One region of the Neobacillus sp. YIM B06451 genome, then DNA from elsewhere that is predicted to be linked to it. Evidence: predicted binding sites of a transcription regulator. Region 1 holds the regulator's gene; each other region holds the start of a gene.
The links. Region 1 encodes LexA, which represses DNA repair genes until DNA is damaged. Its sites were predicted from a motif close to CGAACATATGTTCG; they were not measured.
Positions count from the first base shown of each region.

Region 1 (5,274 bases):
AAAATGGCAAAAGAGGAGAACGTAAAGTTTGTCCGTCTGCAGTTCACGGACATTCTCGGGACAATCAAAAACGTGGAAATCCCAATTTCCCAGCTTGGAAAGGCGCTTGACAATAAAATGATGTTCGATGGATCCTCGATTGAAGGCTTCGTCCGAATTGAGGAATCCGATATGTATCTTTTCCCTGATCCTGATACATGGGTCATTTTCCCATGGACAGCCGAGAAAGGGAAAGTTGCACGACTCATTTGCGACATCCATAACGCGGATGGAACGCCATTCGGCGGCGACCCACGAAACAATTTGAAACGAATTCTTAAAGAAATGGAAGAGCTTGGCTTCACAACCTTCAACATCGGGCCGGAACCGGAATTTTTCCTGTTCAAGCTTGACCAGAATGGCGAACCCACTCTTGAACTGAATGACAGTGGCGGCTATTTTGACCTCGCTCCGACCGATCTTGGTGAAAACTGCCGACGCGATATCGTTCTTGAGCTTGAAGAAATGGGCTTTGAAATCGAAGCCTCCCACCATGAAACGGCGGCGGGTCAACACGAAATCGATTTTAAATACGCGGATGCCATCACTGCGTGCGACAATATCCAAACGTTCAAGCTCGTTGTAAAAACAATCGCCAGGAAGCATGGCCTGCATGCTACATTCATGCCAAAGCCATTGTTCGGCGTGAGCGGTTCCGGTATGCACTGCAACCTGTCCCTTTTCAAAGGAAATGAGAACGTGTTTTATGAAAAAGGGAGCAAATTGGACCTGAGCGAAAATGCGTACCATTTCATCGCCGGCATTCTGAAACACGCAACAAACTTCACCGCAGTCACAAACCCGACTGTCAACTCTTATAAGCGTCTGGTACCTGGCTATGAAGCGCCATGCTATGTTGCCTGGTCCGCGAAAAACAGGTCACCGCTCATCCGTATCCCTGCTTCACGTGGAATGAGCACGCGCGTTGAGGTGCGCAGCGTCGACCCTGCAGCCAATCCATATTTGGCTATGGCTGTCCTATTGAAGGCTGGCTTAGACGGTATCAAAAACAAGCTGACACCACCAGCAGCCGTTGACCGCAACATTTACGTGATGACAAAGGAAGAGCGCATCGAAGAAGGAATCGCCGACCTTCCTGCTACACTTGCACAAGCGCTTGATATGATGAAAACAGACGATGTCATCCTGTCCGCACTTGGCGAGCATATCGTTGAGCACTTCCTTGAAGCGAAGGAAATCGAATGGGATATGTTCCGCACCCAGGTACATCCTTGGGAACGCGAGCAGTATATGAGTATGTACTAATAGGATGTGAAACAGCAGCCCGCTTGAAGTGGGCTGCTTTTTTCATGGGATTCACGTTCGAAACGAAATTGAGCGGTAATTTTAAAAAATATTAAAATATGACAATTTTGTGACTTTTGTTTATGACTTTATATTCCGGGATGGTATATAATAAAAAGAGACCACAAAAAATAGCCGCCAAGGGGGTTAGCGGCCATTTTGGAATATATACAGCATTTTTCAATGCGGGTAATCGGGCTCAGCTGGCAGCCAGTTAAGCAAATGCCAGCTGATCTGATGTGGTTCTTATCTGTGCTGTCTCAGAGATGCCTTTTCCTGGTGCCTCTGGGGTGCGTTGTTGATCAATGAGTCTCTAGTTGCCCTTCATTGATGTTTCTAAGCTGTAAGGTTTTGTATCTTGGTGCCGATCTTAGGTGCTTCTAGGCTGTGATGCTGTGTTTCTGGATGCGAATCATAGCTGTTTCTAAGATGACTATTTTGGATCTGGATGCAAATCGTGGATGTTTCTAAGTTGTAAGTTTTTGTATCTTGGTGCCGATCTTAGGTGCTTCTAGGCTGTGATGCTGTGTTTCTGGATGCGAATCATAGCTGTTTCTAAGATGACTATTTTGGATCTGGATGCAAATCGTGGATGTTTCTAAGTTGTAAGTTTTTGTATCTTGGTGCCGATCTTAGGTGCTTCTAGGCTGTGATTTTGTGTTTCTGGATGCAGGTCATAGTTGTTTCTAAGATGGCCATTCTAAAACTAGATGAAAATCGTAGATGTTTCTAAGCTGTAAGGTTTTGTATCTTGGTGCCAATCTTAGGTGCTTCTAGGCTGTGATGCTGTGTTTCTGGATGCGAATCATAGCAGTTTCTAAGATGACCATTTTGTATCTTGATGAAAATCGTAGATGTTTCTAAGCTGTAAGGTTTTGTATCTTGGTGCCAATCTTAGGTGCTTCTAGGCTGTGATGCTGTGTTTCTGGATGCGAATCATAGCAGTTTCTAAGATGACCATTTTGTATCTTGATGCAAATCGTAGATGTATCTAGCTGGATCCCTTGTCAATGACGATGCGATTATTTCCCACTAATGCGTCTAGGTTGTTCAATCTCGTTGTGTTCTTGCTGTTCATTGCGATGTTTGACTAAGCAATCTTGTGATGGCTTTTTTTGAAATCGATTGCTGTTGAAGTTTTTCTGTATCTTTAAAATAACAGATTCAAGGTTAAAAATGTTCGTATGTTGTTTATGTTCACAAAGCTGTAAAAACAAAGTGACAAACTTTTGAATTTCCGAACTTTGAGGGGGTATCAGCATGATCAGAATGGCGGTTGCAGGTGCGGCTGGGTTCGTATTAGTTTTTATTGAATCCTATCTTGTGATGATTTTAAAGGGGTATAAAACAATAGAGTTTGGGGGCATAAGCCCATTTGTCGGAGTTTGGGCAATGAATTTCTTCCTGGTTTTCTCAATCCTTACCCACGCGAAGCTTTGGTATGACGAGCGGGCACAGCAAAGGGAAGAAGCCCAGACGGAACAATAAATCTATAGAAGCAAAGAAAAACAGGCTATCCGCAATAGCCTGTTTTTTAATGGATGCTCCGGTATACGCCGATAACTTTTCCCAAAATGGATACTTCCCTAAGGATGATAGGCTCCATGGTGGGGTTTTCCGGCTGGAGGCGGATATAGTCTTTTTCTTTGTAAAATCTTTTACACGTAGCTTCGTCCTCTTCTGTCATTGCGACAACGATATCGCCATTATTTGCTGTCTTCTGCTGCTTTACAATGACATAGTCCCCATCAAGGATACCAGCTTCAATCATACTTTCCCCCATAATTTCAAGCATGAAAACCTGCTCGTCCGAAGGGACCATTGTTTCGGGAAGTGGGAAATACTCCTCGACATTTTCAACAGCGGTGATAGGCTGACCCGCAGTAACACGCCCGACGACTGGAACATTGACGACCCGGACTTTCGGGATGTATGCTTCATCCGCTTCAAGAATTTCAATTGCCCTTGGTTTCGTCGGGTCCCTTCTAATGAGGCCCTTCATTTCCAGCCGTTCCAGGTGGCCGTGTACGGTCGAGCTTGAGGCAAGCCCCACTGCTTCACCGATTTCACGGACGGACGGCGGATAACCCTTTCTTTTTACTTCGCTTTTAATATAATCAAGGATCTCCTGCTGCCTCTTCGATATTTTAGCCATAAATGGAAACACCTCTTCTGGTATTGTTACCTAATTATAGCATGGGTTGGACAAAGATACAAACATAAGTTCGAGTTTTTTCATTGACATCAAACAGATGTTCGGATTATAATCAAATCAAATAAACCGAACATACATTCTTAAGGGGTGCGTCCAATGAAGAAACTTTTAATAAATAACTCTTACGTCGTACTTTTGATTTTTTTCAGCAGCCTATGTGCGGGAGCGGTATCGTACTTTAGCAAACCTGCAACTGAAGATACATACATGACCATTACAGTAAAAGAAGGGGATTCCATTTGGGCGGTTGCGGAGGAGCTTGCCGAACGCCATTCGATGGACCGGTCTGATATTATAAACTGGGTAAAGAAAAACAATGAACTCGCGAGCGATACGATTTATCCAGGGGACAAAATCATTGTCCCTATTAAAAAGCTCACCATTAGCGAGGGGCAGCAGCTAGCAAGTGTTGGAAAGGATGAGTAAATATGGGGAACAAGGGCGTCCGGGCAGCGATATATTGCCGAGTCAGCACAGAAAAGGAAGCCCAGGAAACGTCCCTTGCAAGGCAGGAGGAGGAACTTCTTGCTCTTGCGGAAAGGCACGGTTTTGAAAAGGCAGCGGTCTACATGGAGCAGGCAAGCGGATATTCCCTTGAAAGGGAGGGGCTCCTCGAACTGCTTAGCCTTATAAAGGATGGGGAAATTGATGCCGTTCTTATTCAGGATGAAACAAGGCTTGGCAGGGGAAATGCGAAAATAGCCATTCTTCATGTACTATCAAAAAATGGCATCAAGCTATACAGTGTGGCGCATGACGGTGAACTACAGCTGTCAGAATCTGATTCGATGATCCTTAATATTGTTGCGATGGTAGAGGAATATCAGCGTAAGTTGCACAATATCAAAATAAAGCGCGGAATGAAAAGGGCGATTGAAAAAGGCTATAAGCCCCAGAAAAACCTGAAAAACCTGGATGAGAGCCCTGGCCGTGAACGAATCGAAGTCCCAGTTAAGGAAATTATCAGGCTAAAAGACAATGGCCTCACCTTTGCCGAAATCGCCGCGACCCTTAGAGGGTTCGGTTACGATGTATCCAAGGCGACGGTGCACCGGCGGTATAGGGAAGCAATCGAATCTGACAAGCCCTCTTCCTTGTAAAGGGCGGCGTTTTCTAGTATGATGCATGGTAGTCTAACCGAAAGAGGGAGTGCCATGCTTTCAAAAGAAAAAATCGCCAGGATAAACGAATTGGCCAGGAAATCGAAATCGGTCGGATTGACAGATGAAGAAGCCAAAGAGCAAACCATGTTACGGAAGGAATACCTCGAGGTTTTCCGTTCTTCCATGCTGGATACATTGACCAACACGACCATCATTGATCCGGAAGGGAACGACGTCACTCCGGAGAAAATAAAAGCGAGAAAAAACAACAGGCATCTCCACTAAAATGGGGTGCCTGTTTTTTTTGCCAAAAATAACTATAATATTGGCGTTTTTTTGGCTTTTTTTCTGGAAAAACAAAAATAATAAAATGACAGCGCCTTCATGAAAGGGGATTTGTTGAATAATTCACATGAGAGCTATAATATTAAGAAGGTAGGAATTTGATGACGAAAGGATGTAATATATGTTTGACAAAATTGATGCTTTGTCCGTAACCTCAATTAGGACTTTATCAATTGATGCAATTGAGAAAGCAAATTCCGGTCACCCGGGTATGCCAATGGGCGCAGCCCCTATGGCTTATACACTATGGACCCGGTTCATGAACCA
Region 1 is NZ_JAVFKJ010000001.1:491,864-497,137, forward strand. It holds gene glnA (type I glutamate--ammonia ligase) at 1-1,305, shown strand, start outside; gene RB160_RS02300 (hypothetical protein) at 2,605-2,832, shown strand; gene lexA (transcriptional repressor LexA) at 2,879-3,499, opposite strand; gene yneA (cell division suppressor protein YneA) at 3,656-3,985, shown strand; gene RB160_RS02315 (YneB family resolvase-like protein) at 3,988-4,659, shown strand; gene RB160_RS02320 (DUF896 domain-containing protein) at 4,714-4,947, shown strand; gene tkt (transketolase) at 5,129-5,274, shown strand, end outside.

Region 2 (5,274 bases), on a different contig from region 1:
TTCAGGTTCATTCCTTTCACCCCGGCTGCCCTGATGCCAATTGGGCTGACCTCCGCCTCATCAAACCATAACGCATACCCATAATGGGAAATGAGGAACAGTTCCTGTGAGCCGTCGGTTACGTGAACATCGATAACCTGGTCGGCACCTTTCAGGTTGATTGCGGTCAGCGGCTTGGAGTAGCGTTGCGCCTTATAAAGCTTCAATTCCGTTTTCTTGACCATTCCATTCCTGGTGACGAACAGGAGATACGAGTCGTTTTCAAAATCTTTAACTGGAATCGCTTTGATGAGTTCTTCATCCCGGTCGATTGGAATGATATTGGCGACATGCTGCCCCATATCCTTCCACCTGATGTCAGGAAGCTCGTGCACGGGCATGTAAAGATAATTTCCTTTGGATGTAAAGAGAAGCAGGACATCCTTCGTGTTCATTTCCATCTGCGCGAACATCCGGTCGGAATCCTTCATCGCCAAATCTTGCCCGTTTGAGGCGCTGAACGAACGGAGGCTTGTCCGTTTGATATACCCTTCCTTAGTCACCGTTACGATGACATCCTCGCTTGGGACCATTACATCAAGATTGATTTTCAGTTCTTCGATTTCTTCTTCAATACTTGACCTTCTGGCGTCCGCGAAACGCTTTTTAACATCCTTCAGGTCTTTTTTAATGACGCTGAAAAGTTTCTTTTCACTGCCAAGAATGGATTGGAGCTCTTCGACTTTTTTAGAAAGCTCCTCGGCTTCTTTCCTGAGCGCGGTAATATCTGTATTTGTCAACCGGTAAAGCTGCAAGGAAACAATCGCTTCGGCCTGCGGCTCAGTAAACCCGAATTTTGCGATAAGGTTATCCTTTGCATTCCGTTTATCTTTCGAAGCTCGGATGGCGGCGATCACCTGATCAAGAATCGACAGTGCCTTCATGAGGCCTTCTACGATATGCTGCCTTTCCCGTGCTTTCCTTAGCTCATATTGCGACCTTCTTGTAACGACTTCTTTTTGATGGCCGATATAAGCATCAAGTAGCTCCCTGAGTCCCATCAACACAGGCCGTTTGTTGTGGATTGCGACCATATTGAAGTTATAGGCCACTTGCAGGTCACTGTTTTTATATAGATAATTCAGGACGCCCAAAGCATCCGCATCCTTGCGCAATTCAATGACGATCCTGAGGCCTGTCCGGTCGGTCTCGTCCCGGATTTCGGAAATCCCTTCAAGCTTCCTGTCGAGCCTGAATTCATCCATTTTTTTAACGAGGTTTGCCTTGTTAATCTCATATGGTATTTCAGTAATGACGATTTGCTGCCTTCCGCCGCGGATATCTTCTATCTCGGCCTTACTGCGGACAATGATTTTCCCGCGCCCTGTTTCATATGCTTTCCTTATTCCATCTACGCCCTGGATGATTCCTCCGGTCGGGAAATCTGGTCCTTTAATGGCCGTCATCAGCTGTTCCACAGATACGTCTGGATTTTCCAGCCTCATAATAACGCCATCAATTACCTCGCCAAGGTTGTGGGGCGGGATATCGGTCGCATAACCGGCGGAAATACCGGTCGAACCATTCACGAGTAAGTTCGGGAACATGGACGGCAAAACAGTAGGCTCGCTTGTTGTGTCATCGAAGTTTGGGATAAAGTCGACAGTCTGTTTGTCAATATCCCTGAGCAGTTCAGTTGAAATGGAGGACAGCCGCGCTTCCGTATAACGCATCGCGGCCGGCGGGTCGCCGTCCATGCTTCCGTTATTGCCATGCATTTCGACGAGTACATTACGGACTTTCCAATCCTGGCTCATCCGCACCATCGCTTCATAAACAGACGAATCGCCATGTGGATGGTAATTGCCTATAACGTTACCGACTGTTTTCGCGGATTTCCTGAATCCTTTTTCATGGGTATTCCCTTCGACATGCATAGCATACAGGATTCGCCGTTGGACTGGCTTCAGTCCGTCCCGCGCATCAGGAAGTGCCCGCTCCTGGATAATGTATTTGCTGTATCTGCCAAACCTGTCGCCAAGTATATCTTCAAGGGGAAGGTCACGGAATTTCTCTGTCATGCTCATTGCCCTATCTCCTCCTCGGCGACGGTAATATTTTCATTTTCAAGAATCGTATCAAGTTCATCCTCTTCTTCCAGGCCAAATGCAACATTTGATTCAATCCACTTCCTGCGGGGTTCTACTTTATCGCCCATCAGGGTTGTGACCCTGCGTTCCGCTCTTGCCGCATCATCGATTTTCACCCTGATCAATGTCCTTGTTTCAGGGTCCATTGTCGTTTCCCACAGCTGGTCGGCGTTCATTTCACCGAGTCCTTTATAGCGCTGAATCATATAGCCCTTGCCAACCTTTTTGATGGCGCCCTGCAGTTCATCTTCGTTCCAGGCATACTCAATGACTTCCTTCTTGCCGGTACCCTTGCTCACTTTGAAAAGCGGCGGAAGGGCTATAAAGACCTTACCGGCTTCAACAAGGGGCTTCATGTAGCGGTAAAAGAATGTCAGGAGAAGCACCTGGATATGCGCACCGTCCGTGTCGGCATCGGTCATGATGATAATCTTGTCGTAATTGATATCTTCAACATTGAAATCAGTCCCGACTCCTCCGCCGATTGCGTGGATGATTGTGTTGATTTCTTCATTTTTAAAAATATCCTGAAGCTTTGCTTTTTCGGTATTGATAACTTTACCCCTTAATGGAAGGACAGCTTGGAATCTGCGGTCGCGGCCTTGTTTTGCCGACCCTCCCGCGGAGTCCCCCTCCACCAGGTAAAGTTCGTTCTTCTGTGGATTGCGTGATTGCGCCGGAGTCAGCTTGCCGGATAGAATTGCATCAGCGCGCTTCCGCTTTTTCCCGCTCCTCGCCTCTTCCCGTGCCTTCCGGGCAGCTTCCCTTGCCTGGAACGCCTTAATTGATTTTTTAATAAGCAAGGAACTTATATCGGGATTCTCTTCAAGGAAATAGGAGAGATGTTCGGAAACGACTGAATCGACTGCAGACCTTGCTTCGCTCGTGCCCAGCTTTCCCTTTGTCTGCCCTTCAAATTGGAGCTGGTTTTCGGGAATGCGGACCGAAACAATCGCAGAAAGCCCTTCACGGATATCGGCGCCGTCAAGGTTTTTATCTTTTTCCTTCAGGAGGGAAACCTTGCGGGCGTAATCGTTAAAAACCCTTGTCATCGCCGTCTTTGCGCCAACTTCGTGCGTACCTCCGTCCTTTGTCCGAACGTTGTTTACGAATGAAAGGACATTTTCCGAATAGCCATCATTGAATTGAAAGGAAAATTCAACTTCAATCCCGTTCGTTGAGCCCTCGAAGCTTACGACCGGGTGAAGGACTTCCTTGCCTTCATTCAAATATTCGACAAACGCTTCTATTCCATTTTCATAATGGAAGGATTCCTGTATGCCGTTCCGGTCGTCAATAATATCTATCTTCATGCCTTTTAATAGGAAGGCTGATTCTCTTAGCCTTTCGCAAAGCGTTTCAAAGTTATAGGTGGTGACGGAAAAAATAGACGGATCCGGTTTGAAATGAATGGTCGTTCCTGTTTGGTTCGTTTTTCCAATGTTCTCAAGGGTGGTTGCCGGTTTTCCTCCATTTACAAACCGCTGTTCATAGACGAAACCGTCCCTTTTAATTGTGACAACGAGCCATTCCGATAGGGCATTGACTACCGAGGCGCCCACACCATGGAGGCCTCCGCTTGTTTTATAGCCCCCCTGGCCGAACTTTCCTCCGGCATGCAGGACCGTCAGGATAACTTCGGGTGTCGGTTTGCCAAGCTTGTGCATTCCAGTTGGCATTCCGCGCCCTTTATCAATGACGCTGATTGAATTATCCTTGTGGATTCTCACGATAATATGGTTGCCATATCCGGCAAGCGCTTCATCGACCGAGTTGTCGACAATTTCGTAAACAAGATGATGGAGCCCTCTTGCATCAGTACTCCCGATATACATACCCGGGCGCTTCCTGACTGCCTCCAATCCCTCAAGGACTTGGATGGCATCATCATTATAAGTAAAAGCTTGTTGGTTTGCTGACACTAACATACCCCTTTCATGCCCTGCCAAAGGATTTGACTTTTATCTCTATCATCCTTTTAGGCATCAAATAAAGTGAAACTACATCAAAGTGGGTTCATCCCCCAATGATGGTTATGTCCCGTTAAGTGTGGGATTACCGGTAAACTTTGGTCAAGAACGGATGTTCGCAAGTTAATTTTACCATAACTTGTCCTGCCGTCTATGCTTTATTGTAGCGATTTATTTCGTTTTCGCAAACCAGTTCTTTCAAATTTCCGTTGGTTTTACATGATTTTTGGCTATTTTTGTTATGTACAGCACGAAAAAAGCCGCCCTTGGGGCAGCCGTTTTCAATTATGTTACCTTCTGGTTAAAGCATGTTCCACCTTTATGCAGCGGTCCATAATAACGGTATATCCTCTTTCTTTCAGAAAATGATACGCTTCTTCGCTTTCAAGGCCAAGCTGCGCCCAGAAAACATCAGCATCAATTTCTGCGAACTCCTTGGCAACCCCGGGCAAATACTCGGGTCGGCGGAATACGTTAACAATGTCAATATGCCCCTCGATGTCTTTTAAAGATGGTACCGCTTTTACCCCAAGCGCTTCTTTAATTGCCGGATTCACAGGGATGATTTCGTAGCCTGCCTTTTGCATCGCTTCGGATACCATATAGGACGTTTTTTCTGGATTATCACTTAGGCCAACGACAGCGATTCTTTTTGCCTTATTAAGGATTTCCTTTATCTCTACACGGCTAGGATAAGTCAGCATGAGCACGTTTCCTCCTTATTCTTTTAGCTTTAGTTTACCTTTTCCCATAAAAAAATGCCTTAATTCTGCTTTTTTGAGGATAAAAAGAGAACGAGGGTTTGGGCTAATCCGCCAGCTTATTCTGTGCCTGATTAAATGCTTTGGGGATCGATAGCCTGAACAGCGCCCCTGAATGATCGTTTTCAACCACTGAGTTCCCTTCCATGCGTTCAACAATCGTTTTGACCATATATAGCCCCAAACCGGTTCCTCCAGGCCTTGTTGTAAAATAGGGGTCAAAAATATGTGTTATGTAGGATGGATCAATTCCTCCGGCGTTGTCAGTAAAGATAGTTTCGGTAAAACAATCTTCATCTTCAATCGAAATCGTAATTTTCCTGTTTTCCATTCCTTTGTGGACAAAAGCGTCCCTTGAATTGGCAAGCAAATTCAGGATTGCCTGGCTGAATTCATTCGGATAGCCGAACGCCA
Region 2 is NZ_JAVFKJ010000009.1:81,297-86,570, reverse strand. It holds gene parC (DNA topoisomerase IV subunit A) at 1-2,066, opposite strand, end outside; gene parE (DNA topoisomerase IV subunit B) at 2,063-4,051, opposite strand; gene RB160_RS15410 (CoA-binding protein) at 4,390-4,803, opposite strand; gene RB160_RS15405 (ATP-binding protein) at 4,907-5,274, opposite strand, start outside.
Region 2: the regulator LexA is predicted to act here: its motif matches at 4,205-4,218, upstream of parE (DNA topoisomerase IV subunit B).

Region 3 (5,274 bases), on a different contig from region 1:
TCGGGATCGCCGGCAATTTTCTTCGAAAGATGTTCGTAAAGCGCGCTCGAGCCTTTGCATTCCTTCTCGGCAAACGCCATAAAACGGTTCGATACAAACTTAAGGTCCATTTTTTCTCCTCACTTGTCATTTTTGGAAAAATCTCCTTTAAGAGAGACAGGGATTTTCTTACTTTTTGCGAATCAATGTTATAGCTATAAATGAATTCTTTTTTTGGCCAAGGGGTTCTACGTTGGAGGTTGAGGTCCAATGATTCAGCGCTGTTCCAATTCCTTTTCGATCTCCTCATTTGAAATCTTCGGTGGTTTTTCGGGCTCAATCTTTAAATGTTTCATAATTAGATTCAGTTTGTATTTGATGGTTGATAGGCTGAATGCTACGTAAAACCATCCAAAGTCCAAGAAGGACGAACCATATCATATCCAATTCCCCTTGCCTTTTTGATTTAAGTATAGCGCTTTCAGCAGATTTATGCAGGGGAATGTTGCAAGGAGGGTTTTATATTCGCGTTTCCGAATTCCACCCAATTTTATACAATCTTAGGATTAAGCAAAAGCAAATCTTTCGCCATCTCGAGGATTTAGGCGCTGGAAATAGGTTTGCTGTCCGCATTTCAAATGAAACCTTGCCCTTTACCTGTAAAAAACACCAATCCCTCCTGAAGAGGAAACTCGGTGACAGCGATCCGAGGCTTCAGGACAACAAAATCGTCAATATTTCGATTGCCTCAAAAGCAATCGACGGGATTGTGATCGGTCCCGGAGAGACGTTCTCCTTCTGGAAGCTCGTTGGCCCCCCTTCGGCGGAAAGAGGATATATTGAGGGAATGCTTCTGTCGATGGGGGAAGTAAAGACAGGAATTGGCGGAGGCATATGCCAGCTCGCCAATCTTCTTTATTGGATGGCGCTCCACACTCCGCTTCAGGTCGTGGAAAGGCATCACCACAGCTTTGACCCGTTTCCGGATGAAGGAAGGGTCCTGCCATTCGGGAGCGGGGCGGGGGTCTTTTACAATTATGTTGATTTGCGGTTTTACAATCCTACAAGCCAGCCTTTTCAAATCAAAGTGTGGCTGACTGACAAACATCTGAAAGGTTCGATCCATACTGACCGCCAGTGGCCATTAGCTTATCACATCGAGGAGCGGGACCATAAATTTTTGCAAAGGGACGGCAGGAATTACCGGCAAAATGAAATTTGGAGAAAGACAGTCGACAAGGCGACAGGCAGTTATGTTGGAGAGGAATTGCTCATTAGAAATTTTTCCGAAGTAAAATACGAGGTGGATTCCGCACTGATTGAGATGGCGTAGCAGGTCTTCAAGGCGAGATGGTTTCGGGATTTCTGGCAACAAAGCCGAAAAATCAAAAGAGTATCGGGGGCCCGATACTCTTTTGGTTTAGCTGGACGCAAACTCGGCCTGATCAAGGAACTCGGCAACAGTTTCCCTATACTCTTCGGGCTGTTCCCGATAAGGCGAATGCGCGCTATTTTCAAAAATATGCAGCTTTGCACCCGGAACAAGGCTGCTGAAATAACTCGTGGACTCCGGAGTAGCTTCGTCAAAACGTCCGCACAGGAAAAGTGACGGAACCCTCAGTTCATGCAGCCTTGGCGTGCAGTCGAATTCTTTCAGGTTTCCTGTTACGCAAAATTCGGATGGCCCCCACATGGTGTTGTAGACTTCCAGGTTGGCAAGCTTCTTTGTGATTTCTCGTTCCTCCGGGCTGATTTCAATCCGGCAGACGAAATTTTTGGCAAACACCCGCATCGCCTGCTGGTATTCCTCTGAATCGGTTGTGCCCTCTGCCTCACAGCGGGCGATGACTGCCTGTGTTTCTTCCGGAAGCTCTTTTAAAAGGCGTTCCTGGTCTTTTGCCCAGCGGGGCGCGTCAAGGCAGGGGCTTGAGAAAATGGCGCTTTTCACACCATCCGGCTTTGTCAGCAAGTAAGCCGCGAGCAATGTCGTTCCCCATGAATGACCGAGAATATGGACTTCATCCAGCCCCAATTGTTCGCGCACCTGCCCAAGCTCTTCTACATAGCGGTCGAGGGTCCACAATGCTTTATCCGTCGGGCCCTTTGAACGCCCGGCGCCAAGCTGATCATAGTATATGACAGTCCGGCCTGTATCTTCGGCAAGCTGGTCCAGCCGCTGCAAGGCATAGCAGGAAGAACCCGGCCCTCCGTGCAAAACCAATAATGGAACGCTATTGGCAGCGCCGGTTATCCGCCGGTACCATACCTTCCCGCCCGTTACGTCTACAAAACCTTCTTTAATCTTCACAACCGTTCTCCCCCTCATTAAAACTAACTTTTGATACGCAATCCCTCAACCAGTTAAAAATTCATAGACGACATCGTTTACAATATCGCGCATATGTGCCTCCGGTTCTGCTTCTTTGAGCCTATACACCCGTTCGCAAATGTCATTTACATCTCGTTCGCCGAGCGGCTGGCTGTCATCGCCGTAATATTGCTTCAGGCAGTTTTTTATCATTTTTTTCACCAGTTTTTCGTCCATGGAAAGCACCTCAAGCCTTATTATAGCTCTTTTCCAACGCATCCTGAAATGGTAATAGACCCTTTTTTTATAAAAGCTGTCGTAAAATTTCCATTGAATGCGAACGCATATTCGCTTAAGATATGGGTATAATGATATGGAACAGATGTTCCCGTTTTGGGAAAAGAAGGAGGGAAATCCAATGGTCGATTACAGCACATTGCCTCGGCACAAAGTTCTTTGCGTCGATATGAAGAGCTTTTACGCCAGCTGCGCGGCAGTCATGGAAGGGCTTGATCCGCTTGGCTGCTATCTTGCTGTAGTCGGCGACAAAGGGCGGGAAGGAAGCGTTGTCCTCGCCGCCTCGCCGCTTTTAAAAAAAGAATTTGGCATCAAAACCGGATCGCGCAAATTTGAAATTCCACAAGATCCGAAAATCAAAATTGTCGAGCCGAAGATGGGCATGTTCCTGAGGATATCGACCGAAATCAGCCGCGTCTTCCACCGCTACGTCCCGAAGGAAGCCATCCATACATACAGTGTCGATGAAAGCTTCATCAAAGTGGATGGAGCCGAAAACCTTTGGGGAGATGCGAAAACAATCGCGAAAAAAATAAAAGATGACATTGAACGGGAATTCCAGCTTCCATGCGCAATCGGTATTGGGCCGAATATGCTTCTGTCAAAGCTGTGCCTTGACCTTGAGGCGAAGAAGCACGGAATCGCCGAATGGACGTACGAGGATGTCCAAATAAAGCTTTGGAACGTCTCGCCGCTCAGGGAAATGTGGGGAATTGGCCGGCGGGTTGAAAAAACACTGAATGGAATGGGCATTTTCACGGTCGGGCAGCTTGCCCGCTATGACCTTGAGACGCTTGAGAAGAAATTCGGCATCATGGGCAATCAGCTCTATTACCATGCGTGGGGCGTCGATTTGTCGGAAATGGGCGCGCCGATTATCGAAGGGCAGATCAGTTTTGGAAAAAGCCAAATCCTTCTTAGGGATTATAAGGACGAGGTAGAAATTAAACACGTTATCCTCGAAATGTGCGAGGAGGTGGCACGCCGGGCACGGACGCACCGGAAGGCAGGCAGGACAGTCACGCTCGGCATCGGCTACAGCCAGGATGAATTCGGGGGCGGTTTCCACCGCGCAAAGACGATTGCCGAGCCGACAAATGTGACGATGGATATTTACCAGGTCTGCCTGGAGCTGTTTCGCCGGCATTATTCGGGCAAAACCGTCCGCCAGATTTCCATTTCGCTTGGAAATATCGTCGATGACGTTGAACTGCAGATGAGCCTTTTTGACATGGGCGCGGGAAAAAGAAGGGACCTCGGCTATGTGGTCGACCGCATCCGCAGCCGCTTTGGGTCGGGGGCGCTGCTCCGGGCGGTTTCGTATACAGCGGCCGGCACCGCCAAACACCGCGCATCGCTGCTCGGCGGCCATAAAAAGTAACCGGGAAAGAGGGGAAGAAGATGATTCGCGACCGCGGCAGAATAAAATGGACATCCATGATGCTTCCCGAGCACGTGAAAATGCTCCGAGACTGGGTGAAGGAGGATTCGTACGAACAAAAAACGGAACTCGACGAGCAGCAGCTCGAATTGATGAACGAAACGCTTGCTGAAGCGATGGAATTCAACCAGGCGGTGGCGATTACCCACTACCGCCGCCACAACTATGAAATTTGCATCGGCAACATCCACTATTGGGACGAACTCGCCCACAAGCTCCACATTGTCGACTCCTCGGGCACAGCCCATATCATCCCCATCGAAAACATCGCCGACATACGGCTCGCTGACAAATAGCACAGTCGCAGGCAAAGACAAGCAGGTTCGCAATAAGAGCCTGCCTGGCTGTTGGAAATCAACCCTCATCTTCACTAACTGTTAACCAGCACATCTCTTATTATTGTAAAACCGCGGAACTCATTCTCCCACCTTTAAAAAATCTACTTGAATTCCACCAAAACTCTGTTAGGATAATTTTAACAAAAGGCAAAGGGTGGGTACTTTATGGAGATTGAAACGATTTACGGGGACTTGCCGAAACTGGAAACAGAAAGGCTCATTTTGCGGAAAGTGACGATGAATGATGCAGAGGACATGTTCGCCTACGGCTCCGATGAAGAGGTCGCAAGATACGTGACTTGGGATAAGCATAACACGATTGAAGATACCCGAACCTTCATTGATTTTGTCCTGAACAAATATGAAAGCAACCAGCTTGCCCCATGGGCGATTGAGTCCAAGGAAACGGGAAGGATGATTGGAACAATCGATTTTGTATCATGGCAGCCAAGGCACAACAGAGCGGAAATCGGGTATGTCCTTGCCAGGGGCCAGTGGGGAAAAGGAATCACAACGGAGGCCGCCACGGTGCTCATTAAATTCGGTTTTGAACATATGGACCTTGTCCGTATCCAGGCGCGATGCTTCACCGAAAACATTGGCTCAGCAAGGGTAATGGAAAAAGTGGGCATGTCATTTGAAGGGGTTAACAGGAAAGCCGCGTTCATCAAAGGAAAGCATCGAGACCTGAAGATGTATGCCATCCTAAAGGAAGACTTTGCGCATTTGCAAAAGAAGGAAATGGAAGAGGCTGTTTAGAAAGGGAAAAGACATGATCAGACCAATCGATATCACAAGTGAAAAAGAAGCGCTCGACGTATTGAAAATCCAGCTTCCGTCCTATCAGGTAGAGGCGGAACTGATTGATTTTCACGGCATCCCTGCTTTGTACGACACGGCGGAGACGCTTA
Region 3 is NZ_JAVFKJ010000003.1:99,894-105,167, forward strand. It holds gene RB160_RS07920 (DUF2332 domain-containing protein) at 1-110, opposite strand, end outside; gene RB160_RS07925 (VanW family protein) at 482-1,312, shown strand; gene RB160_RS07930 (proline iminopeptidase-family hydrolase) at 1,400-2,287, opposite strand; gene RB160_RS07935 (YqzH family protein) at 2,333-2,524, opposite strand; gene RB160_RS07940 (Y-family DNA polymerase) at 2,706-3,965, shown strand; gene RB160_RS07945 (YolD-like family protein) at 3,986-4,321, shown strand; gene RB160_RS07950 (GNAT family N-acetyltransferase) at 4,529-5,122, shown strand; gene RB160_RS07955 (GNAT family N-acetyltransferase) at 5,136-5,274, shown strand, end outside.
Region 3: the regulator LexA is predicted to act here: its motif matches at 2,625-2,638, upstream of RB160_RS07940 (Y-family DNA polymerase).